Regions from separate parts of the Brasilonema sennae CENA114 genome, predicted to be linked through region 3. Evidence: riboswitches for the same ligand, from Rfam matches in the RefSeq annotation. Region 3 holds a riboswitch; each other region holds the start of a gene.
What was found. Region 3 has a riboswitch for cyclic di-AMP ahead of DP114_RS21675 (glycosyltransferase). Riboswitches for the same ligand answer to the same signal wherever they lie in the genome.
Positions count from the first base shown of each region.

Region 1 (10,445 bases), 540 kb from region 3:
TTCCAGATGCTGAACGATTACCATGTTTAGCCACTTTTACCCCAGCAGCAGCAGTCACAAAAGCAACAGCAGTGGAAATATTAAATGTTGATGCTCCATCTCCCCCAGTACCACAAGTATCTACAAGTGGTGAGTTACCAACAATCAAATCTCGTTGCGCTGGTTTGTTAGATTGAGAATATAAAACCTCAACCATGCCAAGTAACTCTTCGGCAGACACTCCCTTGGCTTGAATTGCTGCTAAAATAGCACCCGATAACACAGGGGGAATGGCTTCTTGTAGCCAACCAGACATTAAGTTAGAAGCTTGAGATACCGAAAGTGATTGACGCTCTAACAGTTGCTGCAACAAGGCAGACCAATTAGAGGAGTCTTGATCTAATGGATTTGTGTCAACATTAGCTGTTATCATAACTTCGATAGATACAACTCTTTTACGACTGTTATGTTACGTTGGAGTACGTTTTCACCGTAAGGATTTTATCAGAAACTAACATCGCAAAGATATCTCGAAGCTTCTATAGAAGAATTTATCTGTATATTTCAAATCCCCTCACTATTTTGCAAAACATCTTCCAGCAATGGAGAAAGTTCTTTATTTAACTGACCTGTCCGCAGAAATTCAGCATAGGTATCTGCTTCAATAGCCAAAAGTTCTCCTCGGAGTTGTTCAGCTGGAAAGTTGCGGATGTTTGGATGCTCATCCTGTAGCTGGTTAATTTGCGCTTCTAAATTTTCAATTTCTCCTTTAACCAGTGCTTCTTGATAGCGGTAAAACTCTGGGTCTACACCAGGTCTTTGGTCTACTTGAAGGTGTTGTAAGACACGATTGAGAGCAACAGTCCGTGCAACTATTTCTAAATATCGCTCGCGTAAGGACTGGTCACCCAGAAAGTTAAGCTTTTGTAATAAAGGTTTGATACTTAATCCTTGGAATAGCAAAGTAAATAATACTGCACCAAAAACTGTAGCAATAATTTTTTCTCGCTCTACTACAATTGTGGGTACACTCAAAGCCAAAGCAATAGAAACAGAACCGCGCACCCCGCCCCACCAGAGTATAGTTTGTTCAGGTAAAGTAATTTTTGATGCTTGTAAAAGATTGCTTAATTGACTTAAAGACAATATTGCAATTGCCCGACTTAAAATCATTACCCCTACTGTCACTGCAATGATTGTTAAGTTTTCCTCCAAACTGGCATACCGTATCTGATCCCCAATCAACAGAAAGACAATTGAGTTCACAAAAAACGCCAGAAATTCCCAGAACTCAGTCACGATAACCCGAGTACGCGGGTTCATACCAATCCGAGAACCAAAATTGCCCAAGATCAACCCTGTCGTCACAACCCCAATGACTCCAGATCCACCTAACTCCTCAACAATAAGATATGTTGCATAGGTAGAAACTAAAGTTAAAGACTGTTCCACAAGTGGTAAATCGAAACGTTGGGTGAGGTAAGAGATCCCAAAACCAATGAGTCCTCCAACCGCCATACCAATACCAACAACTGTAAAAAGTTCTACCACAATTGGTTTTAATTCTAATTCAGCTGTTCCTAAAGGCAGTTGCACTAAAAAACTAAAAGCAACAACTGCCATGCCATCATTGAACAAGCTTTCACCTTCAATTAATGTTGTCAAACGACTAGGAACGCCCAATTCCCGAAATAAAGCAGTGACTGAAACTGGATCCGTGGCACAAAGACTAGCCCCGATGAGTAAAGCCGTTGTGAGTGAGATTCCTGCAAATTTATTTAAACCTATTGCCATCCCCACTATTGAAATCACAACCCCAATAACTGCATAAAGAGTAATTGGCAACAAATCCCGCTTTAAATTCGACCATTTTAAATTCCATGCTGCTTCAAAAAGTAATGGTGGTAGAAAAATAAACAAAATTAATTCTGGAGAAAGATCCACTAAACGAACATCGGCAAAAGCTAACCCTAAGCCTACAATGACTAAAAGTAAAGTGTAAGGTATTTGCCGAAACCAGCTAAATATCTGTGATATTGTCGCCACCCCTAAAGAAACTGCAAGTACCAAAAGAAACTGCTTTAAGTTTGTAGCAATGACTTGTTCACCAATTACCGAAGCATCCATCATAAAAGCATGATTAATACAATTCATCGTAAATCTTAACCAGATAAGTTGTTAAATAGCACTCATCCTGAGGTGGGAAGTTAATAAGCTTACGAGAGCATTTGTGTGGAACGAACTGTGTAGGCATCCTCTCTGACAAAACTAAAACATCTGTGGAAAGCTTATAATTCTATAAAGTTGGTAGCTGACCCGTGTTTTATGTGTTTAACTAAACAATGGTTAAACTTCGTAAAGCCATCACAACCAAAGGTGTTACATAGCTCAATACTGTGCGATGCTCCCAAAGGGAGCCGCCAAGGGCGATCGCCGTTCGCACAGCATCCGCTTTGCCCTCAGGCGGCGGCTACGGAAGTTTTTTAGCTTGAAAGTCTGCTATGGCAGTCCTATTTCATTTGTGTTGGCATAGCCTGTGCAGAGCGTTCCCTACCTCAACGAGTAATTTCACAACTCCTGCACGGATTGCTATATGGTGCAAGTTGATTAAAGTTTGGTTTACAATTTGGTCAATCATATGATTTTTCCTAACTAGTAACAGCCAATTAAGGCTGTTGCTAATTTTTAAGCTTGACAAGTATGGCAGTCATGGCGCTTGCAGTATCCCTAAAAAATAGGTATTTCAGCACCTGAGCAATCTTTTTATTCTTGGGTATAATTTGTAAAGATATGAGGTTTGACTCATATACGTTTCCTCACCAATTACTGAAGCATCCACCATCAGAGCATTATTAATACAATTCACCGTAAATATTAACCAGATAAGTTGTTAAATAGCACTCGTCCTGATGTGGGAAGTTAAGATGGATTGACTCTTTGGACGTTTCAGTATAGTTTTAGTGAATGTATGGGTAAAACTTGCCTAATTCAATCCAGTCTAGTTGCTGAAAAACTTCAACTCTGGGTTAGAAGCGGAGGAACCAATGTATTGGGGCGAATCTTGAATGGAGAGACACCTTCCAGTCTTAGCCCGTCAGCTAACTCCGTCGGCATTGGAACGAGTACCTATGGCATCTGCTGATTCCAAGCTGTTGTCCCCAGGTTCTCCTTGCTAACATTGCCTTTCATTACTGGCAGTGTAAACATATATCTGTTGATTTCCTTTAGGGAAGAGCCTGTATCTTTTGTGAATTCAAAAGTCAAAAATTTAAGTAATTGTGTGCATCTCTACTAGCAATTCCCTTGACTACGAAGAATCAGCATCTTTCCCAACTAAAGGTTGAGAATTAATTTTAACCAGTCGCACCTTTTATAAGAATTGAGGAGAAAATATGCCGATCAAAAATCATACGTTATATACAGATGAAGTCAACTTTTTTCCCGACCATCAGTTCAGATTAATTGGAGAGTGTGCCGGAAAAAAACTTTTACTGATTGGTAGAACGAAAGCATACAATGACCCAATTGTGGCAACAAGTCAGACTGATGAGCCAAGTCAGGAAGATTTATATGCTTATGATCTCTACGAGTTAATGAAGTCTAGCCACGAGCCAGTAAAAATTCACGGGGAAATTTAAAAAAAATTTGTGGAGCAGATGCCAATATGGCTTTAGAGCGCAGACTCGACACCTTCTCGCTAGCAGCCTTGCTAGTATCCGCGCATTACGGTTTGGGGTTTGTTTTAGGAACCGCTGAGAAATCACTAACTTTAGGGGCTGCTGGCAGTCTCTATACTGTCTCCCTTGGCTTTGGTACAATAGCTCTTTTAGGACTGGCAAAATTTTACTGGAAGCGAACAGAGCCAATTTGGACATTGCTAGGTTCTGCCTACGGAGATGGGGTAAAAGTTTTTGTCAGCCTGATGTCGTGGTTATCGCTGATTGGTATTGAAGCCGTTCAGTTGATTTCTGGAGCTTTTATTCTCAAGGTTTTCGGAATACCCACTCTCCCGACGATGGTTGTTTTGGCTATCCTGTTTGCAATCATTTCTTTACTCCCAATAAAAAAAGCAGGCTGGATATTCCGCGGGTTACTGATTCTGAACTTTTTGGCTTTGCTTTATGGACTGTGGGTGTTACACGCTTTTGGTGATTATGTGCGATCGCCCATAGAATTTGCTAGCTCACTCAAGCATATGAGTTTGCCAACTATAGTGGGCGTCTCATTGTCTACAATTCTGCTGGTACCTATAGATATGAAGTATCAGCAGTTTCTTGTCCAAGCAAAAGATGAAAACAGCCTGTATCGAGGGTGTACAATAGCTGCAATTTTGCTACTACTGCTTGCTTTTTTACCTTCAACAGTTGTTGTCGCAGCACAGAACGCAGGAATTTTGCCTGCTGGTATTGATGGTAAACAAGCTCTCCCATTTATCCTAGCTTGGGTTGGCGGTGGCACCGACAAGCCTTTAGGTATAGTGATGATTATGTCTTTACTGGTTCCAGCGCTGGGTATTGGCAGCAGTATTTTGCGAGTGCAAACCAAGACAATTTTGGACTTCAATATTCTGCCTGCATCTGTTTGGAGTCGGCTACTCGTCACTGCTGCAAATGCTCTGTTTAGTCTTGCCGTTGCTTTGAAAGGTGGGGAGATTGTTAATCTGATTGTGTATTTTTATGCAGCATATGTAGGAGCGGTGTTTGCTCCTTTTGTTGCTTATTTAATCGCTCAAACGGAACGCTATAACTTCTCCAAACAAAGCGTAAAGCTGTCTTTAACAATAAGTAGTTTTTCGGCTTTTTCATTACTCATTATAACACTTATAAGTCCTGATATTATAGGAGGATTTGGTAGCGTTGAATTGAACATCATGGGAATAGGAATTCTAAGTGGGATTTTCTTTTTGTTGGTTGGGGAGGTATTACAAAAGTACTTGCCAACATCCAAGGTTGAGGAAAAAGCTTAAGAAATTAGAAAATATAAAAATATTACAAAATCGCTCCATCTCCATCACTCATCAGGTTTGATTGAAAACAGCTTAACACTACCTTGGGTCTCGCCTTAAAGTGGTTTTTCTAGCAAACTACAATATGGCATTAGCACAGCGAATATATTCAGCGGCTGATGTTTCGGAACAAATCTCGACTGCTGGTAAAGAAGCTTCTGGCACGAGTAATATTAAATCCGGTAACATCTGAATCATTAAAAAACCGCAGAGGCGCAGAGAACGCAGAGAGAGAAGAGGGAGAAATAATTCTGATACAAACGGATTTGATATAAAATGAACTTTGCGATGAATGGCACATTGACGATTGGTACACTGGATGGGGCGAATATTGAAATTCGCAATCGCCCCTTTGGGGCGATCGCGTCGGACACGAAAATTTCTTCCTCTTTGGACTGACGGCACAGCAAGTTTCACAAATGAAAGCTCAAGGCTACCATCCGTGGGATTATTACAACAGTAATCCTCAACTTAAACAAGCGATTGACCAGATTGAATCCGGTTACTTTTCCAAAGGTAACAGGGATTTGTTTAAACCACTGGTAGATCTCTCAAAAACCGAGACGATTTTAACAAAAGAACTCAGGAGTCAGGAGCCAGAAGGAGGCAGCGCCGTGGGCGGTGAGACCACTGCTGCGGGAGGGGAGCCACTGCGTTGGAGAGCCAGTACTGCAGGAGGGTCTCCCTCCGTAGGTATCTGGCGTCCGGGTTTCCCGGCTTGTTCGCATGATTGCGTCTCCCCTTGGGAGATAGCATGTGGCGTTTTCCCGACAGCCAGGCATCTGGCGTAAGCGCAAAGCGCACGCCAAGGGCGAACGCGTAAGCGCAAGCGCACGCTAAGAGCGTTCGCGCAGCGTCTCCTACGGAGATACGCGTAGCGTGTCCGTTCGGCTTTGCCGTGCCCGTTCGCGCAGCGTGTCCCTTTGGGACTCAGGGCTCAGGACTCAGCGTCTCCGAACGCGAGTGCGTGCCCGCAGGGCTTAGGAGATACCCGAAGGGGTTTCCCGACTTGGGGCGACTGCCGTTCAGAATGAACTTCTGTGCGACTGGCGGATGAATAAATGGTGAAACACCACACCAAATTTTCAATCTGGTGGTCTCCAATCAGTGGCGGGTTCTACCGTCTGAATTCTGAATTGCTGAATTCTGACTTCTTCTTCAAAAACATAGATTATAAACCATATGGTGAGGGCACAGCATTGCTGTGCCCTTATAATTAACCAGTGTTCTACCTAATGGAAAAGAAAAATTATTTTTTAATGAGTAACACAGTAAAATAGCCATACTAACAGGCTGGACTGTTATAATAAATCCGCTTTACTAACTGCTTTTTAACCCAATACGGTTCAGTTAAAGCTAAAAATCAACACCTACTGGTAACTGATAAGTGATAACTTTCTTATGGTAGATGACAATAAGCATCATAAAATATAAACCTTAAATAAGGAGATTATTTTCACCAGACACTAAGATATAAAATCAATAAAGTCTTATGAACAAAAAATACCTAAATAATAATCAAAAGCTTATCAAATTAAATATAGATGGTTTCGAGCACAAAAATAATCTCACAAACAAATTCTTTTGTAACAAACCGATAACTCACTTATTGTTACCACTTCTGGGAGTAGGAATTACATTTTTGAGTGCCTGCTCAATAAACTCATCCAGAAACGTGGAAGCTTCACGGGAGACTAATACTGCTAATGCTCAACCAGTCCAACAGTCTGCTACTCCAAATAACCGTCCTCTGACACCAACTCCAGAGGATAATAACTTTGTAGTTGCTGTGGTAAATAAGGTTGAACCTGCGGTAGTGCAAATTAATACTTCCAGAACTGTCAGAAGCCAAGTCCCAGAGATCTTAAATGACCCATTCTATCAACGGTTTTTTGGTCGGCAGATACCAGCACAGCCTCAAGAGAAAGTGGTGCGTGGTGTTGGTTCTGGTTTTGTGATTAATGCTAATGGACAGATTCTCACAAATGCTCACGTTGTCAACGATGCTGATACAGTATCGGTATCATTGTCCGACGGTCGTACTGTTGAAGGAAAAGTCTTGGGACAAGACAAATTGACTGATATTGCGGTTGTGCAAGTTCCACTAAATAACCTGCCAACTGTAGAACTGGCAACATCTCAGCGGGTTCAGCCAGGACAGTGGGCGATCGCAATCGGGAATCCCTTAGGTTTGCAAGAAACGGTAACAGTGGGCGTTGTTAGTGCAACGGATCGTTCTATTAGTGATATCGGTGCATCTGATAACCGCGTTGGTTATATTCAAACTGACGCAGCCATTAATCCTGGAAACTCCGGCGGACCACTGCTAAATGCTCGTGGTCAAGTTATTGGGGTCAACACAGCTATTATCCAGGGCGCTCAAGGAATAGGCTTTGCGATTCCCATCGACACCGCCGAGCGAATTGCCCAACAATTAATTACTCAGGGCAAAGTTGAACATCCCTTCATAGGGATTCAGATGGTATCCCTGACACCTGAACTTAAGCAACGGATTAACAGCCTTTCTAATAGTAACGTCCGCGTGCAAGCAGACCAAGGCATTCTGATTGTCCGCGTTCTTCCTGGTTCTCCGGCTGATAGAGCCGGAATACGTCCAGGAGATGTCATCCGACAAATCAACAATCAATCTGTTACCACTGCGGATACAGTGCAGCAGATAATTGATAAAAGTGGCGTTGGGGCAAACGTGCAAATGCAACTGCAACGTAATGACACAACCGTGCAAGTTACAGTACAACCTGGGTCGAGACCAGCAAATGCGCAATAACTTTGGGAGGATGCTTGGAAGTAAAAAAGCTCCCTAACGTTATCGACAACATTAGGCAATGCTTGCAGAAGTCATTTGGAGTCGCCCTGAATTTGCAACTGGGGCTTCTGTTAGCTGAGTTGCAAATTTGCGAATTTTGCATTTGCCATTCCACAGTACAAACTCCTTTTGACTTCTCAAGTTGCGATCAAAAGGCTATTTTCTCCGGATTTTACTTAAATCCCAAGTATAATAACCAGTTTTTTCAGGAACTCTAGAGAATCTTCCTATCCGGTGACCTCTAGAAAGTTCATTATGCACGGCAGTTTTTATCTCTGCTAGTTCTTCAGCATTGAGTTCTCCATAAAGTCCTGTGATCACATCAGCTACGCTGAAGATTTTCCCGGAATTTTTCTGCAAGAGTATGCAGATGGCATCAATCAAAAATTTACCTTCATATTCAGGTACCATTGATGCCCTTTTTGCCTTGGGGAGTAGGAAGGGTTTCTTCTTTTTAGGTTTGATTATCTTGGATTTGACTTTACCATTTGCTGGTATTATCAAGCTTAAATCCAGAGTATAACACCCTGGCTCATCCGGAACGGCAGCCCAGTAACTCTTTTCTTTGCCGTGTGTCAGAGAGGATTGGATGCGACTTTTGACGATTTTGAACACACTTGGCTCTAAATCGCCAAAAAGTGAGCGCACAACAAAGTCTATATGACAGACACTTCCAGCATTCTCTCGCAATATTTTCTCTATCGCTTGCATTCGCGTGAGAACTTGGAACTGGGGCAGCATTGGAACATCTGTCCCAGGAGAGTAATCGTTATTCTGGGTTGGTATCTCCTTTTGTGGGGATGAAGTGGGTGATGTAACTACCGTGTTTTCTTCGTCGGGTGACTCCTCATCTAAATCTATGTGCTGGTCTTCATCGTCTGGGAGTTCTGAGTCGATCGCTTGTTGTTGTTCAACATCATCCAAATCTACGTCGAACTCCGAGTCTGGGAGTTCTGAGTCGATCGCTTGTTGTTCAACATCATCCAAATCTACGTCGAACTCCGAGTCTGGGAGTTCTGAGTCGATCGCTTGTTGTTGTTCAACATCATCCAAATCTACGTCGGATGAGGACTCCGAGTCTGGGAGTTCTGAGTCGATCGCTTGTTGTTGTTCAGCATCATCCAAATCTACGTCGGATGAGGACTCCGAGTCTGGGAGTTCTGAGTTGATCGCTTGTTGTTGTTCAGCATCATCCAAATCTATGTCGGATGAGGACTCCGAGTCTGGGAGTTCTGAGTCCTTCGCTTGTTGTTGTTCAACATCAGAAATATTCTTGAACTGTTGTGGTGAGAAGGAATCTTGTTGGCTAGGAGTGGGTGCAAAAGACAACATCTCAACGACAGCCGTTAGATCGTCGCGTTCATCAACACCAGACCAGTTGGATAACAAGGCTTCTACATGGACAAGTTGCGATCGCGCAGTTCGCCATAAGCGTTCATACTCTTCAGTAAGAGCAGTATAGTACTCCCGTAATTCCAAAAGTGGCTCCAACAATGTTTGGGGTGGTGGCTCTAGTTTTCCCTTAGTAGTCATATAGCTTCAACTCAATCCAAATCAGTTTTAGATTTATAGGTCATTGGTCTAGGTTTAGCCTTTTGAGGCTTCATTAATGATTTTTTCGGTGGTTGAGGAGGACGACATTGTTCACAATATAACGGTCGAGAACCGTAAGTCTCGCGCTTCGCCGGAACACCGCATTCCTTACAGAGGAAGTTGAAAACCCGCGTATGAATCGTCCGTTTGTGTGCCTTAACAGTGTATTCTCTAACAGAGACTAATTTACTTGCCATAATCAGAATTTGTGAATTTTTGTCCGGTCAATATAGCTATTGGAGCAGAGGAGCTTGCAGAAATATGACGCAAACAGCACGTTTTTGCCACTCATTGACTTAGGGATAGCTTTTTGTGCAACGCCTGACGCAAAACTCCATTTTGTCAAGTCGAAAAGGCTTTCTCGTCGTTTGTGAAGATGAGAAATGGGTTTATAATAAACCCTCAAACACCTTTCTACGACCATATCTTATCCTTCACGCTAGCGCCAATGTTGTCACTCTAGCACAGCATCTTGTACTGACTGTGCCAATATGAGGCAAACACTAAATACGTTTTTTTGGAGAGTGCCATCGTTCTGCAAGATTGTCTTGAAGAGATCTTTGAGGCACTCGGACAGGGTGTAGGCATCAATACTACGAAGTAATACAGGGTTTTAACTACAAACAAGCAATTTATCTACATATTTTAATTAAAGCATTGCAAATTCCCTGTTGGTTCATTTAAGATTCATCATTTCAAACAAAAAAATAAGTTCTACAATTTTCAGATTTCCCTGGTTAATCTTTAGTGCTACTTGTAGCGTAGTTTTCACACACCATCAATGCACCATTACTCTACCATCACCGAATAATTTCGGCGGTATGTTTAAATCTGTCAAGGTTTGCATACATTGTTTTCAGACTTTTATCACATTTTTACTTTTCTCATTGAAGAAGAATTCACCCTATGGCTAACGCCACGCCTTACGGCTATCGGGTGTGCGCAGAGCGCACGCCTTACGGCGAACGCCCTTCGGGTATCTCCTGCGGAGACGCTACGCGTAAGTCCCAAAGGGACACGCTTACGCGTATCTCCGTAGGA
Region 1 is NZ_CP030118.1:4,611,488-4,621,932, reverse strand. Features, by position in the region: gene trpD (anthranilate phosphoribosyltransferase) at 1-412, opposite strand, end outside; gene DP114_RS19395 (cation:proton antiporter) at 544-2,109, opposite strand; gene DP114_RS19390 (hypothetical protein) at 2,305-2,466, shown strand; cyclic di-AMP (ydaO/yuaA leader) riboswitch at 2,973-3,107, shown strand; gene DP114_RS19385 (hypothetical protein) at 3,372-3,617, shown strand; gene DP114_RS19380 (SLC5/6 family protein) at 3,644-4,945, shown strand; partial or broken gene DP114_RS19375 (glycogen/starch/alpha-glucan phosphorylase) at 5,040-5,162, shown strand; partial or broken gene DP114_RS36370 (glycogen/starch/alpha-glucan phosphorylase) at 5,261-5,532, shown strand; gene DP114_RS19365 (HhoA/HhoB/HtrA family serine endopeptidase) at 6,477-7,772, shown strand; gene DP114_RS19360 (midas domain-containing protein) at 7,968-9,344, opposite strand; gene DP114_RS19355 (hypothetical protein) at 9,356-9,601, opposite strand; gene DP114_RS19350 (hypothetical protein) at 10,311-10,445, shown strand, end outside.
Region 1: it holds a riboswitch for cyclic di-AMP, as region 3 does, so the genes downstream of both, DP114_RS19385 (hypothetical protein) here and DP114_RS21675 (glycosyltransferase) in region 3, are expected to answer to the same signal.

Region 2 (10,445 bases), 1.7 Mb from region 3:
CAACGCAATATCACTCAAATACCACCCAAGTATGTCACAGTTCAAGTAGGTGGTTCTTCTCATGCTCCAGAGTTTGTAGCTAAAGTAGTTGTGGGAGAGAAAGAGTATGGACAAGGTAAAGGGCGCAGTAAGAAAGATGCTGAGAAGGCTGCAGCTGAGAACGCGCTAGCTAGGCTAGAAAAATCAAAGTAAATGTCAGATATACACCTCACACTTCTACTTTTAACGGTAAAGTCACAGTGAAAGTAGAACCTACTCCTATTTGGGAGACTAAGCTAATTTCACCTTGCAACAGTTTTATCAGCCGTGAAACGATTGCCAAGCCCAAGCCGGTACTATTGGGAAGGAAGGATTTACTACCAGAACCAATGCGAAAGTAAGGTTGAAAAATCTGTACTTGATCTTCTGGCTCAATTCCAATTCCAGTATCTGAAACTGCAACACTCCACTTGCTAATGTCTAAAGTTTCACACTTGATTTTTACCGTTCCTGACTCTGTGTAGCGAATCGCATTACTAACAAGATTTGTTACAATTTGCTGTAATCGTAACGGGTCTGTTACAACTTCGTCAGGAGCACGGTTGCAATCAATAACAATTTGTAATTTTTTTTGAGTAGCCAAAGGCTCCAGCATTTCGTAGACATTTATAATTAATTCATACACCTGAGTTGGTTCTGGTTCGAGTTTCATCTGCCCTGCATCATAGCGAGAAATCTCCAGTGCATCGTTAATCAGGTGAATTAATTGTCTCCCACTGCGTAACACGCGGTCAATGTGTTCTAGATGGCTAAAGGAATTTTTTTCCTCTGATTTTTGGCGTTGTAAGCGCAAAAACAAATCTGAGTAACCAATAATCGAAGTTAATGGGTTTTTGAGTTCGTGCGCGAGATACGATAAATTATCTTGATTTGCTCGCACTAAGCGAGTTAATTCCTGATTATTAAGGGTTAACTGATTGTGCAGCTGCTCTAGTTCTGTTAATCGCTGTTCTGTGTAACTTTGGAAACAATAGGCTATTGCTTCATCTAACACCATATCAATCAAATGCACGGCTCGCATCACTTCTTTTGCTGATGCTTTCAGGAATTCCGGTTCTAAAGTGACAAATATGGTGTTACGCAAAAGCCGATACTCTAGTGCAATTTCTGCTGCATCGAAACCTTGTTCAGCCCTAAGAATCCCATGCTCTAAACTTGCTTGAACTAGGGATTGAACTTCATCATCTTGATATTGAGAAAGCACAGTTGCTAGAGCCAAGAGGACATGATCAAGATGATTTTCAATAGCTGTACGGCTTAGATGATTGGTGCTGAAAATCTTTTTATCCCGACGAACAGCTTCCACCCATTGTTTCATAATCCTCTGAGTTTGATCCCGCAGCAATTGACTAAAATCTTTCATCACTTATGGGTGGATAGACATACAAATAGAGTAAATCATTCTATGATCTACATCCTAAGCATAGGAGTATTACATTGTCTTTACTAAAAAGATGTAATAATTAGAAATAAAAATACATAATATCCAAATCATCTTTATTCATCTAAAAATAAATGAATTTCCTTTCTAAGAATACTTGTTTTCTAGCCAAAAAAAGTATATCCTAGGGTTGCTTGACGCCATTGTTTGCTGGTGTTACATTTATCATAAATCAGAGTAAGTCAGCCTAATCCAATGAATTGCATTGCATAAGTTGGAGCGGAGGAACCAAAGTATGGGGCGTATCTTACTAGAAGAAACAAACAGTAGATGTATCTTTTCACTTGTTGTTTTTTCCTTCTATCAGAGGGGTATCTCTCAACCCTAGCCCGTCAGCTAACTTCGTAGGCAATGAGAGGAGACTGAAGAGACAGCATGATTGTAATGTTGTGATCTCATCAGTATCCTTGGCTGGTACTGCTCGGACTAATTGTACCTGCGTGAAGTCTGTTGAGGTCATCAATGGTGTTACAACTAAACGTAGCTGCCATTTTGGCGGTTGCTAGTCGAACAGCTTGGAAACGCGCTAAACCCGTTATTGTACGGGACGCTTTCTTGCTACCTTTGGTTGGTTTTTTGGGCGTTATTGTTGTCTGGTGGATTATTGCCCTTGCCAATCATGAGTTAATGCCCACGCCACCTGAAGCATTAGCAGCAAATTTAGATTACATCCTGAACCCATTTTTTCAAAGAGGACCAGGTAACTTAGGTATTGGCTGGCTATTAATCGCGAGTATTCGTCGGGTTTTATTAGGTTTTACTCTAGGTGCTTTAGTAGCTATTCCTGTTGGTTTTCTCATCGGGATGTCAAGAACGGCAATGATGATTCTCAATCCCGTTATCCAAATCTTCAAGCCAGTATCACCTCTAGCATGGCTTCCTATTGCTCTAGCAATCTTTAATTTGGCAGATCCATCGGCAATCTTTGTGATTTTCATTACTTCTCTGTGGCCAACAATTATTAACACTGCTTTGGGAGTTTCCAGTGTTTCCAAAGACTATATAGATGTAGCACGAGTTCTAGAAATGCCCGCTTGGCGAAGAATTACAAAAATCATTTGGCCTGCAAGTTTACCATACATTTTTACAGGTTTACGAATTAGTATAGGCATTGCCTGGTTAGTTATCGTTGCAGTAGAAATGCTCACAGGTGGTGTTGGAATTGGCTTTTTTGTCTGGGATGAGTGGAGTCGCTTGAACCTCAATTCCGTTTTTCTTGCTGTTCTAGTGATTGGCTTAACAGGACTGTTGCTTGATTATGCCATAGGCAGAATACAAGCTTTTGTCACTCGTCGCCCGGTAACTTCAAATTAGGTTTTCATCAGCGGTCAGTCATTGATTATATATGGTGCGTTCCACTGCATTATCGCACCACCATATTATTACCTTTGATGAAATCTGACCTTTTTCAATAGCTAATGAATTGTGTGGGGTCAGACAGATAAGCTATTTAAAATTTCAAGAACAAGCTGACTGTATAACAAGCAGCCTACCTGCTATTTGTATACACGAATCAAATATCTGACAGTCCAAACAAGAACTTTTGTCCCTAGTTAATATTCTGAGTCATTTCGCCGCAGGAGGTTGTTCATGAGCGACGATAACACAAATAACTGGAAGCGACGAGACTTTATCACAGGGCTAGGCGCTACAGCATTTGCAACTGGACTTTCTTCTTGTGCCATTAATGCTAATCGTGCCCCTAAAGGACTGTCACAAGCGGCGTCGGCGGTGGAACCAGTCGTAGATCCCAAGACACTAGAAAAACCTAATATTACAGTGGGATACGTACCGGTGAATGACTGCGCCCCCTTTGCTATAGCCTGGGAGAAAGGGTTTTTCCGCAAGTATGGTTTAAACGTCACCCTCAGCCGTGAAGCAAGCTGGGCGACGTCTCGTGATGGTATTATTTTTGGACGCCTTGATGCTTCACCAGTTGTGAGTGGTGCAGTGATCAACGCCAGAACTGGTGCAGAAGGCGCACGTCATGCCCCCCTGTGTGCAGCGATGACAATTCATCGTCATGGTAATGCGATGACGATGAATAAAGCAATGTGGGAGTCTGGGGTGCGTCCTTGGCGAGACTATAACGGCAATTTAGAAGAGTTTGGACGAGATTTTCGCAATTATTTTGAAAAATTACCAGCTGAAAAACGAGTTTGGGCTGTGGTGCTGAGTTCGGCTATTTATGAATACTTTGTCCGCTACTTAGCAGCAGCCGCTGGAGTTGCTCCTGATGAAGAATTTCGCATTATCATTGTCCCGCCTCCACAGATGGTGGTGAATATGAGAATTGGGGCGATGCAAGGCTACATGGTGGCTGAACCGTGGAATTCACGAGCAATTACTGGTAATGAAGGAATTGGCTTCACCTTCGCTCAAGGGAGAGAAATTTGGCAAGGACACCCAGATAGACTTTTAGGTGTCATGGAGTCTTTCATCAAAGATAATCCCAAAACTTATCGCTCTTTGGTTAAAGCAATGATAGAAGCTTGTCGGTATTGTAGTGACACAAAAAACCGGGAGGAAGTCGCTAAAATTCTCACGAGTAAATCGTATACGGGAGCAAAACTCAAATTAACAGAAGCGGCTATTGTCGGTAACTACAATTATGGTGGTTTTGATGATAAAAAACGAGTTTGGAAAGCTCCTGAAACAACAATTTTCTTTGAAAAACCTGCTAATCTTGTTAAAACACCAAATGACCATTCAACATTTCTCTGGCAATCTCAGAGTCTTTGGCTAATGACTCAGTCGGCTCGCTGGGGACAAATTAAAGAAATTCCCAAAAATGCTGAAGAAGTAGCGCGTAAAGGTTGGCGAACTGACTTATATCGAGAAATTGCTGCTGAAATGGGAATTGAATGTCCAAAAGAAGATTACAAGGTAGAGCAAGCTGAACTATTTATCGACAAAAAAGCTTTTGACCCCAGTGATCCAGTGGGGTATCTTAAGAGTTTTCAAATAAGAGCTAACGCTCCTAAATCTTTTTTTCTGTCTTAATCAATTGAGTTAGATCAATTAGATTGTATTGACTGTACTTTGCAATTAGTCCGTTGTTATTTACAAAGAACTCATGTCATTTTTAAATAATTCATAAATAGAGTCTTATAGGAGTGTTAAATGAAATCTACCTTTTTCTCGAAAGATGCTTATGATAAGCCTGTACCGCACACTGGATTTTTAGAAATTGAAAATCTATATAAATCATATCCAACACCTGATGGCAATCGATTTGTTGTTTTAGATAACGTTAATTTAACAATAGCCGAAGATGAATATATCTCTATAATTGGTCACTCTGGGTGCGGAAAATCTACACTTTTGAAAATTGTAGCAGGATTAGAAAAAGCGACTTCTGGCTCGGTACGGTTAGATGGCAAAGAAATTCATAAACCAGGAGCAGAGCGTATGATGGTGTTTCAACACTATTCGCTCTTACCTTGGTTAACTGTGCGGGAAAATATCCGGCTTGCTGTAGACGAAGTGCTAAAAGATGCTAATCGTTCGGAAAAAATTAGCATTGTGAACCAACACCTGGCAATGGTAAATTTAACAGCAGCAGCAGATAAATATCCTGATGAAATTTCTGGTGGTATGAAGCAGCGGGTGGGTATTGCCAGAGCATTGGCAATTCGCCCAAAAATGTTGCTGATGGATGAACCTTTTGGAGCCTTAGATGCACTAACTCGCGGAAAATTGCAGCGACAAGTATTAGATATTTGGGAACATCACCGACAAGCAGTGATGATGGTTACTCATGATGTGGATGAGGCTATTTATATGTCAGATCGCATTGTTCTGATGACGAATGGACCAGCAGCTAATATTGGGGAGATACTGGAAGTACCGTTTCCTCATCCACGCGATCGCAATGCTATGAGGAACTCACAAGAATACTATGAACTCCGCAACTATGCGCTCAACTTTCTAGATCGGTATTTTACCCAAGACGAGTAGTTTAAAAAATTGTAATTCATAATTTGCCATTCATCATTCTCTAGGCAATAACGGGTTACTAACGACAAACGAGTTATTTTCTTTGTAAATTTTTCTTTAGCGTGGTTAGAAAGTTATGAATCTTAAACCCATCTTGGTGCGTCTGCAAAACGCGATCGCAAGAGACGATTTAATTGATCAAATGGTACTTCTCTCCGTCCCAGAAACAGCTTTTTCTGCACAGGAGCAATCAGCAAAATCAATTAACTTAATCGTTGGTTATAACAGTTCTCCGAATAGTCATACCGCCTTAGATATTGCCTTATTAATAGCTCATCAAACACGTTTAGCCACAAAGGCGCAAGTAACAGTTCAAGTCGTCTATGTGATCGAGCAAAATCATAAAACTCATCCTGAAGATGTTTTACAAATAGAGAAATTTCCCAATCAGCATGTTACGGAACCAAATCCACCACACTGTTCAACTAGCTTTTCCTCACTTGCGTTTGACACAGGTGTGATAACTCAACCAAAAATGCAGGATAAAGCAGGCTATTGCCAAGAAATCTTGATAGATAAATTTACACAAGCAGATTGTATTCTTCGCCAAGCAAGTATTCTCGCTGTAGAATGGAGAAGTTCTTTTAAAGCTCATCTTCGCTTTGGTTCTATAGGCAAGGAACTTAGGAAAGTTGTTAAATCAGAAGATGCAAATTTACTACTACTTGGCTGTAATTCCGTTAATCATCCGATAGTTCAACAGCTTGGTTCTAACTTTCCTTGTTCAGTACTAGGTATACCTAATATTGTCCCCTTCGGATAATGTGATATCATGTCCGATTAAATAACCGTCCCAGCAACCGAAGCGAATACGAGTGCGTATCCATAATACTATTTCTTTGTAAAGCTTCAATATAAACGCACTCAAATTCATAAAGTAAAACCGCTGTACCCGTCTTTTGTACAGCGGTTATGGTTTGTTGGAAGTAGATGCTCCTGTTAGCTTGTATCTTTTTGGGCTAAGTCAGAGGAGAAAATCGTTTACTTTGTGGAATTGTTAGCTGGTTGCTATTCGTCTATTAACCTCGGCTAGAAAGCTTATTGATATATATTCTTAACTAGCAGAATCACTATACTAGGAAAATTAGTAATAAGCAACTACTGATTTATAAACAAATCTTATTAACTATTCTGAGGATATAGCTTTTGAGTATCAACAGAATAAATTGCTCAAAAGCAAACATCTTACTCCCCTCCCACCAGAAGATTACCTAAATTAAGCGGTAAATGTGTTCAATAGTATTTTGAATTTGCTCAGGGGTTTGAACATGTTTAATCATCAGGAAATTTTCTAGTTTTTGTTGAACAAGTTGTATTGTTGTATCTACAGGTTGATGATGTAAGACTTCAAGCCTTAAAAGATGAATAATATATTCGGCTAGATTAAAATCCGGAGAATAAGGAGGAGTATAAATAAACTCAATCTCAATTTGTTCTTGAATTTTACCTTCGTATAAGTATTTAATTGCTAACAGTCTTTGACGTATATATTGCTGTTGATGCTTGTAATACAGACTCTTCCACCGTTCTAAGTCCAGTAGGCGTTAAGCGTAGCTCTGCCGTAGGCAATCGCTTAACAGATGAGTTCGAGTAACCATACATTTTTTGACAATACACCCTACTTATCATTATAGGTAATCTTGTAGTGGGAGGGGAGTAGCCTTTGGCAACTACTCACGAGTCTCAGAAAATTGTGATAAGACCAGCTAAGGACTCTTAATTATATATAAAAATTATTAATAAATTATTCAAAACTCCTGCGGACTAATTGAACTATCATCATAAAGATTAAGCTCTGCTTAATCTAAAACTAAAAGTAATCCCAAATTAACTAACTAATTCTGGAGGGATAGGGGTGTCTGGTAGTACAGCATCGGCGAATAACTCTACTATTCAAGCGTGCAAATGCTAAAAGTAGAGTTGCTTAAAGCCGTGTGTAGTAGTCTGCCTATATTTGAGTATGTAAAACGGAGCTATACCAATCTGTTCAAAAGCTGTGAGAATAGAAAAACAAAGTCTCCGACTTTTCACAACAAGTCGGAGACTTTATTTCTCACGAATGATTTAAGACTGCTGTAGATACTACGTCTGTACAAAATTTCTGACTAGTACCCGATGAAGTGCAGAACATCACGCAGAACACTGTAGCCAGCCAAGTCCCAAACTAGATAGGCAAGAAAACCAATCATTGCTAAACGACCATTCCACAGTTCCGCTTGGGGGTTTAAACCAAATACAAATGCGTTACGATCTACACCGTTGTAAGCTTTAGCAACAGCTGCTACATCGGTAGAAGGGCGAGTTTCAGGAGTTTTCATCGTTTTTTCCTCTAAAATTCAGTTGATATTTGATGAATAGACGTAAAATTCTACGTTTCTACAAAATTTCTGACTAGTACCCGATGAAGTGCAGAACATCACGCAGAACACTGTAGCCAGCCAAGTCCCAAACTAGATAGGCAAGAAAACCAATCATTGCTAAACGACCATTCCACAGTTCCGCTTGGGGGTTTAAACCAAATACAAATGCGTTACGATCTACACCGTTGTAAGCTTTAGCAACAGCTGCTACATCGGTAGAAGGGCGAGTTTCAGGAGTTTTCATCGTTTTTTCCTCTAAAATTCAGTTGATATTTGATGAATAGACGTAAAATTCTACGTTTCTACAAAATTTCTGACTAGTACCCGATGAAGTGCAGAACATCACGCAGAACACTGTAGCCAGCCAAGTCCCAAACTAGATAGGCAAGAAAACCAATCATTGCTAAACGACCATTCCACAGTTCCGCTTGGGGGTTTAAACCAAATACAAAAGCGTTACGGTCTACGCCATTGTAAGCTTTAGCAACAGCTGCTACATCGGTAGAAGGGCGAGTTTCAGGAGTTTTCATTGTTTTTTCCTCTAAAATTAAGTTGATATTTGATTAATAGACGTAAAATTCTACGTCTAGCCAAAACTTATAACTAGTAACTAATCAAGTGGAGAACATTGCGCAGGACGCTGTAACCAGCTAAATCCCAAACTAGATAGGCAAGAAAACCAATCATTGCCAAACGACCATTCCATAGTTCGGCTTGGGGGTTTAAACCAAACACAAAAGCGTTACGGTCTTTGCCGTTATATTCTGTCGCGATTGGTGGTAAATCAGTGCTAGGACGAGATTGCATTTTTTTACTCATTCAAGTTGAATTTGTTTCTCAACTTAAATATAGCCATCCATACCTCTAGTGCTTTCTGTCATTGGGTACAAACTATCAGCACCTCTTGTGGAGGATTATCACAACAGTATTTTCTGGGAAAAATCCACCTTAAGAGGATGCCAAAAAAAATATTTGTAAATAAATGTAACAACACCAACAAAAAACTGAATTTTACTTCATCAATTTGTGGTAGCCCACGAAAAACAAAACCGTTTCTAATAAATTGAAAAAATCATACACAAAAGAGAAAAACTTTGAGAAGAAAGTGTAGGATGTTTGATTTTTCCTGGCAAGTAAAAAAAGATACTTTAGTTCCTTGAGTTATTAAGTCATTAAGTAGAAAAACTTCTGTCCCACGCTGTAGCAAACTTTCAAACTTTGGAGAGATGCCAAAAGTACTAGAATTGCAGCATTCTAAGCTCAGGAGTTGGGTATTATAACAGATACAATATTTACTATCACTTAACTTTTGATCCCCACTGATTTGAGCTACATAGGAAGGATGTTAGATGTTTCAGAGTACGCACATCATGCTGGCATTGTACAAGTCACTCTTTTGGGTGGCACAAGCGCCAGTAGATAACCAGTCAACAAATGCTAACCAGACATATGCTTCTGGATTAGGACCACACTTTTTTTTCGCTTTAATCTCTGGTGTGATCCTGGCTTTTGCCCTGCAATTAGTTCTGACCAACCTCTCCGTTGCTGCGGGTATTTCCTACTTAGGTCGTTCATCTGATTCAGATGGAGAGAATGGAGAAGTTGGGAGTTTAGGCGGAACTATTCGCAAAATAGGCACAGCAGTTGGACTGTGGACAGTAATCACTGTGACTATTGCGCTTGCCATTGCTTGTTTTTTAGCGGTAAGACTGAGTTTTTTTACAGGTTGGTCTCCAGTGCAGGGAGCAATTCTAGGGTTGGTGATTTGGGGAGCGTACTTCTTACTGCTAGTGTGGGTGAGTTCAACCACAGTGGGTTCTTTAGTTGGTTCGTTGGTCAACTCAGCAACCTCAGGCTTACAGGCGATTATGGGGACAGCGACCGCTGCGTTGGGAGCCAAAGCTATTAATAACCAAGTAGTAGCAACAGCAGAAGCAGCAGCCGCAGCTGTACGTAGGGAAATTGGCACTGCTGTAGACCCTGGAACGCTGCGAGACAAAGTAGAAGATTACTTAGAAATGGTCCGTCCACCAGAACTGGATATATCTAAGATTCGGGGTGAATTTGAAAAGTTACTGAATGATCCCCAACTCAAGGCGATCGCCGGAAGTGGAGATTTAAGCAACATAGACCGCCAGAAGTTTCTTGATTTAATCAGTAGTCGTACAGACCTTTCAAAGCGAGAAGTCAACCGTATTGCCGACACACTATATGGCGTTTGGCAACAGGTAGTCGGTCAACAACAACCAAAGCAAGACCGCTTGGCAGAGTTGATGAATTATCTCAAATCATTGCCACCCGGACAAACTAAGAATGATGAACTCAACGCCAAGCTGGATCAATTGATGGCAGAAATGCGTTCTGGAAAACAAGGTGACCAAAAAGGAACAACTCCAGGTCCTGTTCAGCAGACAATTCAGCAAGCAGTATCCGCATTGAGTGGTATTGTGTTGGGGCGAACTGATTTGTCAGACTTGGATGTTGAAAAAATCCTTGGTGCTGTCACAAATGCCAAAGATAAAGTCACCGAACAGGCAGATAAGTTGGGTCTTCCCGTGCCAAAACAAGCTTACAGCCCCATTCGTACGGATGTAGAAAACTACTTA
Region 2 is NZ_CP030118.1:3,439,248-3,449,692, reverse strand. Features, by position in the region: gene rnc (ribonuclease III) at 1-192, shown strand, start outside; gene DP114_RS14620 (sensor histidine kinase) at 209-1,402, opposite strand; cyclic di-AMP (ydaO/yuaA leader) riboswitch at 1,655-1,846, shown strand; gene ntrB (nitrate ABC transporter permease) at 1,943-2,794, shown strand; gene DP114_RS14610 (ABC transporter substrate-binding protein) at 3,071-4,483, shown strand; gene DP114_RS14605 (ABC transporter ATP-binding protein) at 4,604-5,440, shown strand; gene DP114_RS14600 (universal stress protein) at 5,556-6,242, shown strand; gene DP114_RS36305 (transposase) at 6,691-6,903, opposite strand; gene DP114_RS14590 (chlorophyll a/b-binding protein) at 7,585-7,797, opposite strand; gene DP114_RS14585 (chlorophyll a/b-binding protein) at 7,871-8,083, opposite strand; gene DP114_RS14580 (chlorophyll a/b-binding protein) at 8,157-8,369, opposite strand; gene DP114_RS14575 (chlorophyll a/b-binding protein) at 8,443-8,646, opposite strand; gene DP114_RS14570 (MFS transporter) at 9,189-10,445, shown strand, end outside.
Region 2: it holds a riboswitch for cyclic di-AMP, as region 3 does, so the genes downstream of both, ntrB (nitrate ABC transporter permease) here and DP114_RS21675 (glycosyltransferase) in region 3, are expected to answer to the same signal.

Region 3 (10,445 bases):
CGATGGTTTGACCGCGTTTAATTCCTCTAATTTTCATCTAGTGAGTTCCTTTTGTAATAGTTATACGATGTGTTATCCCTTGCGCCTAAGGCATCCTACAGGAAATGTTTACCAGTTCATTCAGGTTGTGGCTTTTGAAAAGCATACACATCTTTTATAACTCGCACCCAACCATCAGAAACAGATTCGAGAATGCGATCGCCTTTCTCCTTTGTTGCAACTGTCGGATCTCCCACCACTCCACTTTTGCTTAAATCCCGCGTCGCCCATGCAAAGGGTAACTTACCCTCAATACTCAATAAACTTCCTTCTGGCTGTTCTGGCGGATACTCTGCAACGGCAGCGTCCATTTTCACTTGTTCTGGTAAAATAGCCAGCATCAGGCTAGTTTCTGCATCCCCTGCATGAATACCTACTTGTTTTTCCTTTAGCGTCACTAATTCTGAAGTGATATGCGGGACTCGCCAGGTAAACAGCGGAAATACTAAAAACTCATCATACTTAATATGCAAATCCCGCGCGACAATTTCCATAACTTGGGGTTGTCCCCCGTGGGAGTTCATCAACACCAATTTCCGAAACCCAGCACGGTAAACACTTTCTCCAACTTCCATCAGAGTTGCTATGAGAGTTTCAGCGCTGAGAGTCATTGTACCGGGAAAGTGCCAGTGTTCATTCGATTTGCCGTAATATAAGATTGGCAGAGCATATGCTGGGATGCTTGTATCTAGCTTTTCCAACGCTTTTCCCAGAACCGCCATACCAATGGCAGCATCGACAATTAACGGCAGATGAAGACCATGTTGTTCAATTGACCCTACTGGTTGGATAATGACTACATCTTCCTTGTTTGGCATTGCTTGAATGTCAGTCCAACTGAGGTAGGGAAAAAAGCGTTTTGGGGGAATAAAGCTGTGGATATATTCAACAAGGTTTGGAGCACTCCTTGCTGATTTTACAAAAGTTATGAGGAACAAAGCTAGATTTTTCAAATGTTGAAGTCAGAAGCAGAAAAAAGTATGATAAATTCCCACTTTTGTAAGCTATTTCAAATACAAAATCTAGCTAAGTATAGATTGTATAATCGGCAGAAAAACCTAACCTCAATTGGTTATTGCTTAGATATTGTAGACAATATCAACCAGTTAGTAAACATTCACGAAAGAAAACCCAATGGTTGAAAATAATGGAGCTATCCGCACCCTATCGGTTGACATTGGTGGTAGTGGTGTAAAAGTTATAGTTTTGGATATTACGGGAAAAGGCTTAACAGAAAGGGCGCGAACAGAAACACCCCAACCTGCGAAATCAGAACCTATAATTGATGCAATTGTAGAGCTAGCAGCGACTCAAGGTGAGTTTCATCGCGTTTCGGTGGGTTTTCCTGGTGTTGTGCGCAATGGAGTGACGCAAACAGCCGTGAACTTAGATCCAGATTGGATCGGGTTTGATTTAGCTACAGCATTGTCAAAGCGTTTGGACAAACCTGTACGGGTGATAAATGATGCCGATATGCAAGGTTTGGGGTCAATTTCCGGAAAAGGTGTGGAATTGGTGATTACGTTGGGTACAGGCTTTGGTTCGGCCTTATTTGTAGATGGTAAACTCGTGCCGAATTTAGAAATGGGACATCATGAGTTTCGTAAAGGAGAAACTTACGAGCAACAGCTAGGACGTGCTACCTTGGAAAAGGTAGGTGAAAAGAAATGGAACAGGCGCTTAGAAAGAGCGATCGCATCTCTGGAACATCTGTTCAATTACGATTATCTGTATATCGGTGGTGGTGAAGCGAAAAAAGTAGATATCAAATTACCATCAAATGTGAAGATCATCCCCAATATCACTGGTTTATTGGGTGGTATCGCTTTGTGGAAAGATTGAAGAGAAAAAGAAGACAAAAGGACTAAAGCTTTTGCTTTAGTCCCGATTGTCGAAATTTCGCAAATAACACAGCAGTAGACAACTCATCCCTACTATCGTCGGAACTGACGGATACTCAAAGTTATCAACACTGTGGCAAAAACCAGTAAATCAACGTTGGTGTTCAGGATGTCGGCTGCTTGATCTAACTGCCCTACGGGTAGATAAACTTCTAGTCGTTGGACGTCCAAGCTGGCTTTCATCATAAATACATCTTTGGAGAGAAGACAAAAAAAAATTTATTAATTATATCAATAGTCTGTTAGTTAACAAATAAAATTCCTCCCTAGTGGTGTCTTCCTGGCTCGAATTGTTAGTCTATATTTTAGTTAAAGAAGAATAACAGCTAAATCTAGCAAAAAGGACTAAAAAGTTTTAGCAAATAATTGACAGTTTGAATACACCTGATATTAAAGTTGTTGCATTTAACTAAAACAATAAATAAGCTTTTGGACTGTAAATTTCTGACTTTTGATTATGATTATGATGCTTTCTCGCTTTTCTAAATTGCGTAAAAGCCTTGCCCTCTTTCTTGCTGGTTTGGGGATTACTTTAGGAGTGGGACTATCTCCTTTCACACCAGCTAATGCTATTTCCTGGGGTCAGTTACTTTTTAATGGCGCTCAGCTTCTGCAGCTTTCCAACCTGTCAACAGAGCAAAAAGTCGGGTTAGGTCGCGAAATTGATCAACAGGTACGTAGTAATTACAGACTCAGTACCAACGCTAATGTTAGTCGAATAGGTCAACGGTTAGCTAAAGCTAGTGATTGTTCTCAAACTCCTTTTAAATTTTCTGTCGTTCAAGACCGAAGCATTAATGCTTTTGCAACCACAGGTGGTTATGTTTACGTCCACACTGGATTGATTAATGCGGCGGATAATGAAGACCAGTTAGCAGCGGTTATCGGTCACGAAATAGGTCACATTTGCAACGACGACTTAGTCGCTAAGCTAAAACAAGCGCAACTCGCTCAAGGCGCAGCCTCACTGGCTGGATTAGATCGCAGCACCGTCGCTGCTGCAGCTTATAAGCTTGCTGTAGATCTACCCAACAGCCGTCAAGCTGAATATAATGCTGATGATAAAGGACTGCGATATCTTGAACGAGCAGGTTATAACCCTAATGCTATGCCTGCATTTTTGAGCAAATTGGTGAACCAGCGTTCTGCACCAAGCTTTTTGAGTAGTCACCCAGGAGCGCAAGAACGTATTTCTGTATTAAAAAGAAAAATTGCTGCTCGTCAGTGAAGGTAGTTAGGAACCCGGTTTCATCGAGAAATTGGGTTTCCAACCTATAAAGTTATCTTGTCGAAGTCGTGTGCGAATAACTCAAGTCGCGGGTTATCAAATTCTGGGTGCTTTGTAACTGTCTTTTCATAAGATGGTGTTCAGAGATCTTTGCCCACAAATGATACATGAAGTTTCTATTGATAAAAAAATATATCGTATTATTAACTTATGTTTCATGCCTGCTTTTTTTCTACAGTGAATATATAATCGGAGATAACGTTTATACTAAGAACGCAATATTACGCTGAAACCCAATATCAACTTAATGTTTTCACTTGGCGATACCGCCAGATAATGCTGTTAAGTGTTTGCATACACTTGCAATGGAACATCATGAGAGCACATGATTGCTTGTAGTTAGCAGAAGTTAATTTCACAAAGAGGTTGACTTAAGTCACGTTTACAGCTACAATTCTTAACAAATTTACATGAGTCTGCCTAATCCACGGATTGCCCAAAACATTTTGTTACATCGGGGTAAGCCTGGAGCGGAGGAACCAAGTTTGGGGCTAATCTCATAGGAGAGCGAAGAATGAAAAATGAAGAATGAATTAAGACAAAAATTACTCCAGTTTTTTCTCCTGTCTTTTTTTTTCTTTCTTCTGTTCTGTGAGAGGGACATCTCTCAGTCCTAGCCCGTCAGCTAACTTCGTCGGCATTGAGAGGAGACTGAACGAGCCGCATTCTTATGAGTAATGCATTGTTCTCGTCAGTGTCCTTGGCTGGTATCTGTGCGCTTCGTTGTACCTGCCCTTGACTATGAGGAAAAGACCATATTACCTTTTCTTCCAGTCTGTTGAGGCAGGAAAAATTGTTATATGGTGAAGTTTAACTATGTTACCGACCAGAAAACATCGCATTGCTCTGATTTCTGTTGATGGAGATCCTGCTGCAGAAATTGGACAGGAAGAGGCTGGAGGACAAAATGTCTATGTGCGTCAAGTAGGTTATGCCCTTGCGGAACAAGGTTGGCAGGTGGATATGTTCACCCGCCAAAGTAGTCCTGAGCAGGCTACGATTGTGCAGCATGGGCCATTATGTCGCACGATCCGATTGAAGACTGGATCTACTGAGTTTATAGGGCGAGATCACTTATTCGAGCATCTACCAGAATTTATTGCAGAGTTTCAGACATTCCAGCGGGAGCAAGGATTTCAGTACCGTTTGATTCATACTAACTACTGGTTGTCCTCGTGGGTGGGTATGGAACTCAAAAAACAACAGCCGTTGATTCAGTTGCATACTTACCACTCTTTAGGAACAGTCAAGTACAGTGCGATTTCTGATATTCCAGCAATTGCTAGTAAGCGAATAGCCGTTGAAAAAGCCTGTCTAGAAACCGTGGATCGAGTTGTTGCAACTAGTCCTCAAGAACAGCAACATATGCGAAGACTCGTTTCCACCAAAGGGAAAATCGAAGTCATTCCTTGCGGAACTGATGTCGATAAGTTTGGGTTGATTCAAAGGTCTGCAGCACGGCAAGAGTTAGGAATTGCACCTGATGTTAAGATGATCCTCTATGTCGGTCGCTTTGACCAACGTAAGGGGATCGAGACATTAGTACGAGCCGTTGCAAAGTCTAGTTTGCGGGATCATGCTAACCTGCAACTTGTTATTGGAGGTGGTTATCGTCCAGGTCATAGTGATGGGATCGAGCGCGATCGCATCGCAAGCATTGTCGCTGAACTCGGATTGCAAGACTGTACAACCTTTCCAGGTCGCCTAGATGAGGCTGTTATCCCCTCCTACTATGCAGCCGCAGATGTTTGTGTTGTACCTAGTCATTACGAACCTTTTGGTTTAGTTGCAATAGAAGCAATGGCTAGTCAGACTCCTGTCGTGGCTAGTGATGTTGGGGGGCTGCAATTTACAGTCGTACCTGAAGTGACTGGGTTACTCGTTCCCCCTAAAGATGAAGTCGCTTTTGCTACTGCTATTGACCGGATTTTGCTCAACCCAAATTGGCGAGATCAATTAGGTGAAGCTGGTAGACAACGAGTAGAGATTGCCTTTAGTTGGTATAGTGTCGCATCCCGCCTGACTCAAATCTACACACATCTACTAGCTCAAACCATGCCCTCAATAGAGAGCAAACCTCAAATTGCAGCTTAATTTCTACCGATTTGATAGTGTTGCGGAGTTTTTCGTAAGGTGGCGACTGGTGTTACCAAGTGCAAGCTCGAAAATAATCCGGACTTAGCGCTAAAAACGCAGCACTAATAAAGAGAGCGATTTTGCATCATGCTGCACCAAATCGCACCTAACGTGCAGAAACAGTAAAAAACAAGTCACTAAACCTTTCACGTCAGGGAGTTATTAATATGCTGAACATTGGAGATTACGCACAGCATCAAATTACAGGGCAGATAGGTCAAGTTATTGGTTATGGACATCAAATACTGCATGGAGTCTATTTAACCACCTTAAAAGTACAAGCAAACAACCTTCAAGGAGTTGAGAATCAGAAAAAATTTATTGAGGATGTCTACTCTGCTTGGATAATAGCAGATCCAACACAAGGCGACATGGCACTGCAAGCTTAATAAGTTTGGAGACATCAGAATTATGAATAAAGCTAGGGGAAAGCCTAATCAGATTTTCCCTAGCTTTGTTTGTAGACTTTTTGTGAAATGGTATGGGAGCATTGCAATGCTGTGCTCCCACACCATGTGGTTTGTGCAAATGAAAAGCCCTGTGATCTCAAGTCCATCTAATTTTTGATTCGACTGGTATGATTATTTTTACTTTTACAGTTTTGATGTTGGCAAATATAGAGGAATTAACGTGAAATTAAGGTTTACCCTTAGGATAATAGGCTGTACGCTGCTAACGGTTTTAACGCCTACCATACTAACTGCTCAGACTCTTCCGTATGGAACAGCCCGCCAACCTCAGACTTGCTCATCGAGGGTAGAACCAAAAAAAGGAGCGCTTAGTATCGAGCAGGCAAAGATGTATTTTCTGTGCGACCAAGAATCGCAGTTTGGGACTCCTGGTCAAGGTGGTAGCAATTTTGTGCGCCTTATCAGCGATCTCACTCTTCAGGTTGCCTCCAACTCTCGCCCAGCCAATCTAACCGACCTGGAATATAACACTAACCAAAGAGGGGAGCATTTAAGCATAAGTATGGACAAACCCGTATACGATATTCGAGGAAGCTTCACTCGTCATACTTGTTATGAGATTAGGGGTAGAAGTTATTTGCCTGGAAAGAATTGCACTGTGGAGCAATACCCAAACAGCACGGGCATCTGTTTCCAAAATACCTTTGGCGACTGGCACTGTCGTATGAAAGGTTCATCAAAAAAAATTGGCCGCGACTTACCACCACCTGAGAAGTAGTGAACTGTACTACTGCCACTTTCAATGTTTATCAATTCCTTAACGTAACTTTCTGCACCACTGCTTATTTCACCCCGAAAATAAGGAGAAAAGGGGCGGTTCCACAAATAAATTTAAGGGCTTGCGATCAGATTGCAGCTTGTGCAGGGGACAACAATTTTCGAGTTTTTCTTTTCCCCCTTGCCCCCAGCAAAAACTGCACCCCTGCTTGGTTCGGTCAATCCACTCCCAAAAGCGCTTCACCTCGTTGATAGAGTTCGCGAGCATAGTCAGTCCAAACTCCTTGTCCCCAATATCGGAAACAACTTGTTTGCAATAATAAGTTGTACAGTAATGCTCTTTGATAATCGGAACTCTCTGTGACTGAAGGATCTTGCTGAACTAATGAATCATATTTTTCATGAAATAAAGCACTGAGTTTATTCATTGGATCTAAAACATTTTCGTAACCTTGAACCCAACTTAAATTGTTCGTCCAAGAAGCACCATCCATGTGAAATTGATGGTCTGTTTCCTTTAATTCTGTTATTGCTTTTTCCACAGCTTCTGGTGTAGAATGTCCTGGATCTACTCGCTGCCAAATTTTGTGTTGCTGTACGCCTTGACAGGTTGGATATTCATCTGGATTCACACCAGCAGCTTCAATTAATTCCAAATATTCAGTACCGTTGAGTGCGACAATTCCTGAATGATTGTTTCCGGAATCGCGAATTTCATGATAGATTCTAAACAAATCGCGGGGATATTCGTTCATCATAACGCCGCCATTTTCCCCATCAGCAATTTGAGTGACAAGCGAGGGAACTTTAACATTACCAATTTGCTGTTGACTTCTTCCTTTCGCCTCAAAATAAGGCTGCATCTGAGCCACTAACTTTGTGTCGGAACCTTGAGTTTTGATTAATGCTGTAATGCTGATGGTTTCACCTTTAGAATTGCGGGCAAGCAATCGATTTGGAATATATTTATCCTCATGACGTAAGCCTGAACCATCCAGACGTTCTACTGAATGTTCTTGCACCATCAGCCAACGATATCCGCATTCTTTGAGAGCTTTGATATATTCAAACAAAGTATCTGGATGGTTTGGTAAGTGCATTTCTGGGGGAGAAAAGCCCTTCACGCGCTGTAGGGCTTCATAGCCGAAAATGGCTGCAAAGTAATGTTGCCAAGCTTGAATTTGGAGTTTAATGTCAGGAATTGGTGTGGAAGGAATAACCGCATGACTCCACATTGTTCCCAACCATTCGACGTAAGGCTGATATTGAGAGTCACAAGTTAAACGTTTGAGATTATTGATAATATCCTGTCGTCCCATTTGTTGTAACCCCCACAACAAATTACCCGAGTAATCGAGCATAATTCGAGGATTGCAACCTTCGGATATAAGTTGAGGAATAAAATCGCCCATGCGGCTATAACACCAGGCAAATGGTTCTGCGTTATGGTTATCTCCTTGATGGGGATGTTCAAACATATACTGGAGATGGCTGATAATTTCCCCGTGAGCACCCGCAGGAATGCTGGGTTGATGCATATGGAGAGCACAAGCAAAGCCAGCCGTGATATTTTCTAAGCGGAGATTGGTGGTGTTGAGAAATACAGGGTTATCTTGCTGAACCACAGAATTAATTTCTGCCTCACAGCCGCAAATATTGGGTAATCCTGTCCGGAATTCTTCCAAAATTGGTAGATTAGCAGATGATTTTGTTGCAGTCATAGTCGTTCCAAATAGCTTATTGAAAGACGAAACCAGCCAGCAAAAGAGGTAAGAGTAGAAGGACAGACACTATTAACAACAGAGTTCCCGGATCAATCTTAATCTGTGGTTCGCGCATTGTACACCCTTTTAGAATAACAGGTATTGCAAATCATGAGTTACAGGATTTATGCAAAAATAACGTAGTTGTGTCATTGCGACGTAACAAAGCAATCTCACAGTCTTGTTTTTTCGTAACTCATGCGTAAGTTCTAACTACAGGTCACCATACCTTAACATGCCTCTTGAGACAAACAGTCCAAATCCCCATCCAGAAATTTAAAATCAGGCAGAGAAGGTATGGACTCAAGAACGATGGTTGGTGGGCGTAATTCCCATTGTTTCGTTGAGACTTGCAAGTCTTTGATTAATCCTGTTCGGATATCCAGTACCCAACCATGAACCACTGGTGCTTTTTGATCATAAAGTGCTTTACGCATAATAGAAGTTTGGTATAGATTTTTAACCTGTACCAGAACATTGATTTCTGCTAGACGATTTAGACGTTCTTCTTTTGTGAGCAAAGCATCGATGTCGTCTTGGTTTTGTAAGTAGATTTCTCGGATCGGATTCACCCAATTATCAATGATTCCAATGGTTTTGCCTTCTAGCGCCGCCTTAATTCCACCGCAACCGTAGTGACCGCAAACTATAATGTGTTGAACTTGAAGATGAGAAATTGCGTATTCCAAAACGGCTAAAAAGTTAATATCCGTTAGAGATACTTGATTGGCAATGTTGCGATGGACAAATAACTCTCCAGGTTCTGTGCGCGTAAAGTTGGTTAGCGGTAAACGACTATCAGAACACCCAATGTAAAGATAGGGGGGTTTTTGTCCGGTGGCTAATTGTTCAAAGTAGTTGGGGTTCAAAGCCAGTTTTTCTGCAACCCAAGTTTGATTATTGTTCAGGAGTTCATCAATGCTGTGATATTTCATTAATCTTTAGCAAAGTCTAGGGTTCCAGGTATTTGCGCTTAGTACAGCATTTCATAAATTCATAACGCAATTCTATGAGATCATTTGGCTAGCCTTTTTGAAAGAAGCGATAAGAGCGTTGTTTATAAACCCCTACTAACGCCATATGAAACTCAAGGAAAGAAGCTGTCAGTTGTTGTGAACTTGTGCAATACAGTACTTACTTCTAGTTTGAATTGGGCAATCCAGTTGACGCTATACCCAGCCACTAAATTTAGCATTTTGATAATAAATTTAATGAGAATAAATAATTCTTTATCCTCGTGATCATCATGTTATTGACTGATACCATACTAGCTTTGATACAGGTTGATACTGGCTAGAATTTCTTAATTTTGTTCCTGATGAACTACTTTTATTCAAGAAAAATATATGAATTAATATTATATACGATAACTGGAGATTAAAGATATTTTTTTCATCTATAGATCACATTGTTGTTTGTTAATCAGTATATTATATGCTAGGTTGCAAATCATGGTTTTGAATGAAAACCTCATGTTAGCAAGAGAGAAACCTTTCATAAAGAGCAATTAGAATTAAACTCATTCAACAGGAATCATTGAGACTGAGAATTATCAGGAGAGAAATTGTGGCTCAAGATTATTCAGCAAAATGGTGGGCGGCGTTTATCTGTATTACAGTTATCGAAGGAGTTTTGCTTATTTTGTTAATTTCTAGACAACCGACTCCACTTCTTTTTGTAGCAATCATTGCTATTGCATTGCTACTGTTTTTTATTCCTCAGCTTGATGATGTTATTGCATTGACTTTTGATAGAGGAAAGCTAGATAACAAAATAAATTCAATTGGAAAAAAACTCTCTGCCACAAAGGCAAGAACTGACAAGCTAGTTTTGTTATCTATGTCCAAATCTATGTTTGAAAATCTCAAGAAACTGGCTGGGGGTAACTTTGGTTCTTATGAAATGAATGATAATCTAGAAAAAGAGATTTTTCACCTGAAAGATATAGGATATATAGATGTTGGTAGAATTCGTGACATTCCTTATAAAGATAATAACCTTTCCGAGTACGTAAAAGTCACTGATTTAGGTAAGCAGTATATCGAGCTTCGTAAAAGTACAGAAGAGGACAACAAAGGTTAGTTTTAACTTGATTAAATTTAGCCAGGGAACTCTACACTTGATTCTATTT
Region 3 is NZ_CP030118.1:5,155,022-5,165,466, forward strand. Features, by position in the region: gene DP114_RS21650 (hypothetical protein) at 1-37, opposite strand, end outside; gene DP114_RS21655 (creatininase family protein) at 117-920, opposite strand; gene DP114_RS21660 (ROK family protein) at 1,174-1,881, shown strand; gene DP114_RS21665 (hypothetical protein) at 1,974-2,126, opposite strand; gene DP114_RS21670 (M48 family metallopeptidase) at 2,398-3,168, shown strand; cyclic di-AMP (ydaO/yuaA leader) riboswitch at 3,652-3,883, shown strand; gene DP114_RS21675 (glycosyltransferase) at 4,045-5,322, shown strand; gene DP114_RS21680 (hypothetical protein) at 5,532-5,753, shown strand; gene DP114_RS21685 (hypothetical protein) at 5,995-6,552, shown strand; gene DP114_RS21690 (glycosyl hydrolase family 57) at 6,770-8,272, opposite strand; gene DP114_RS21695 (carbonic anhydrase) at 8,545-9,249, opposite strand; gene DP114_RS21700 (hypothetical protein) at 9,881-10,396, shown strand.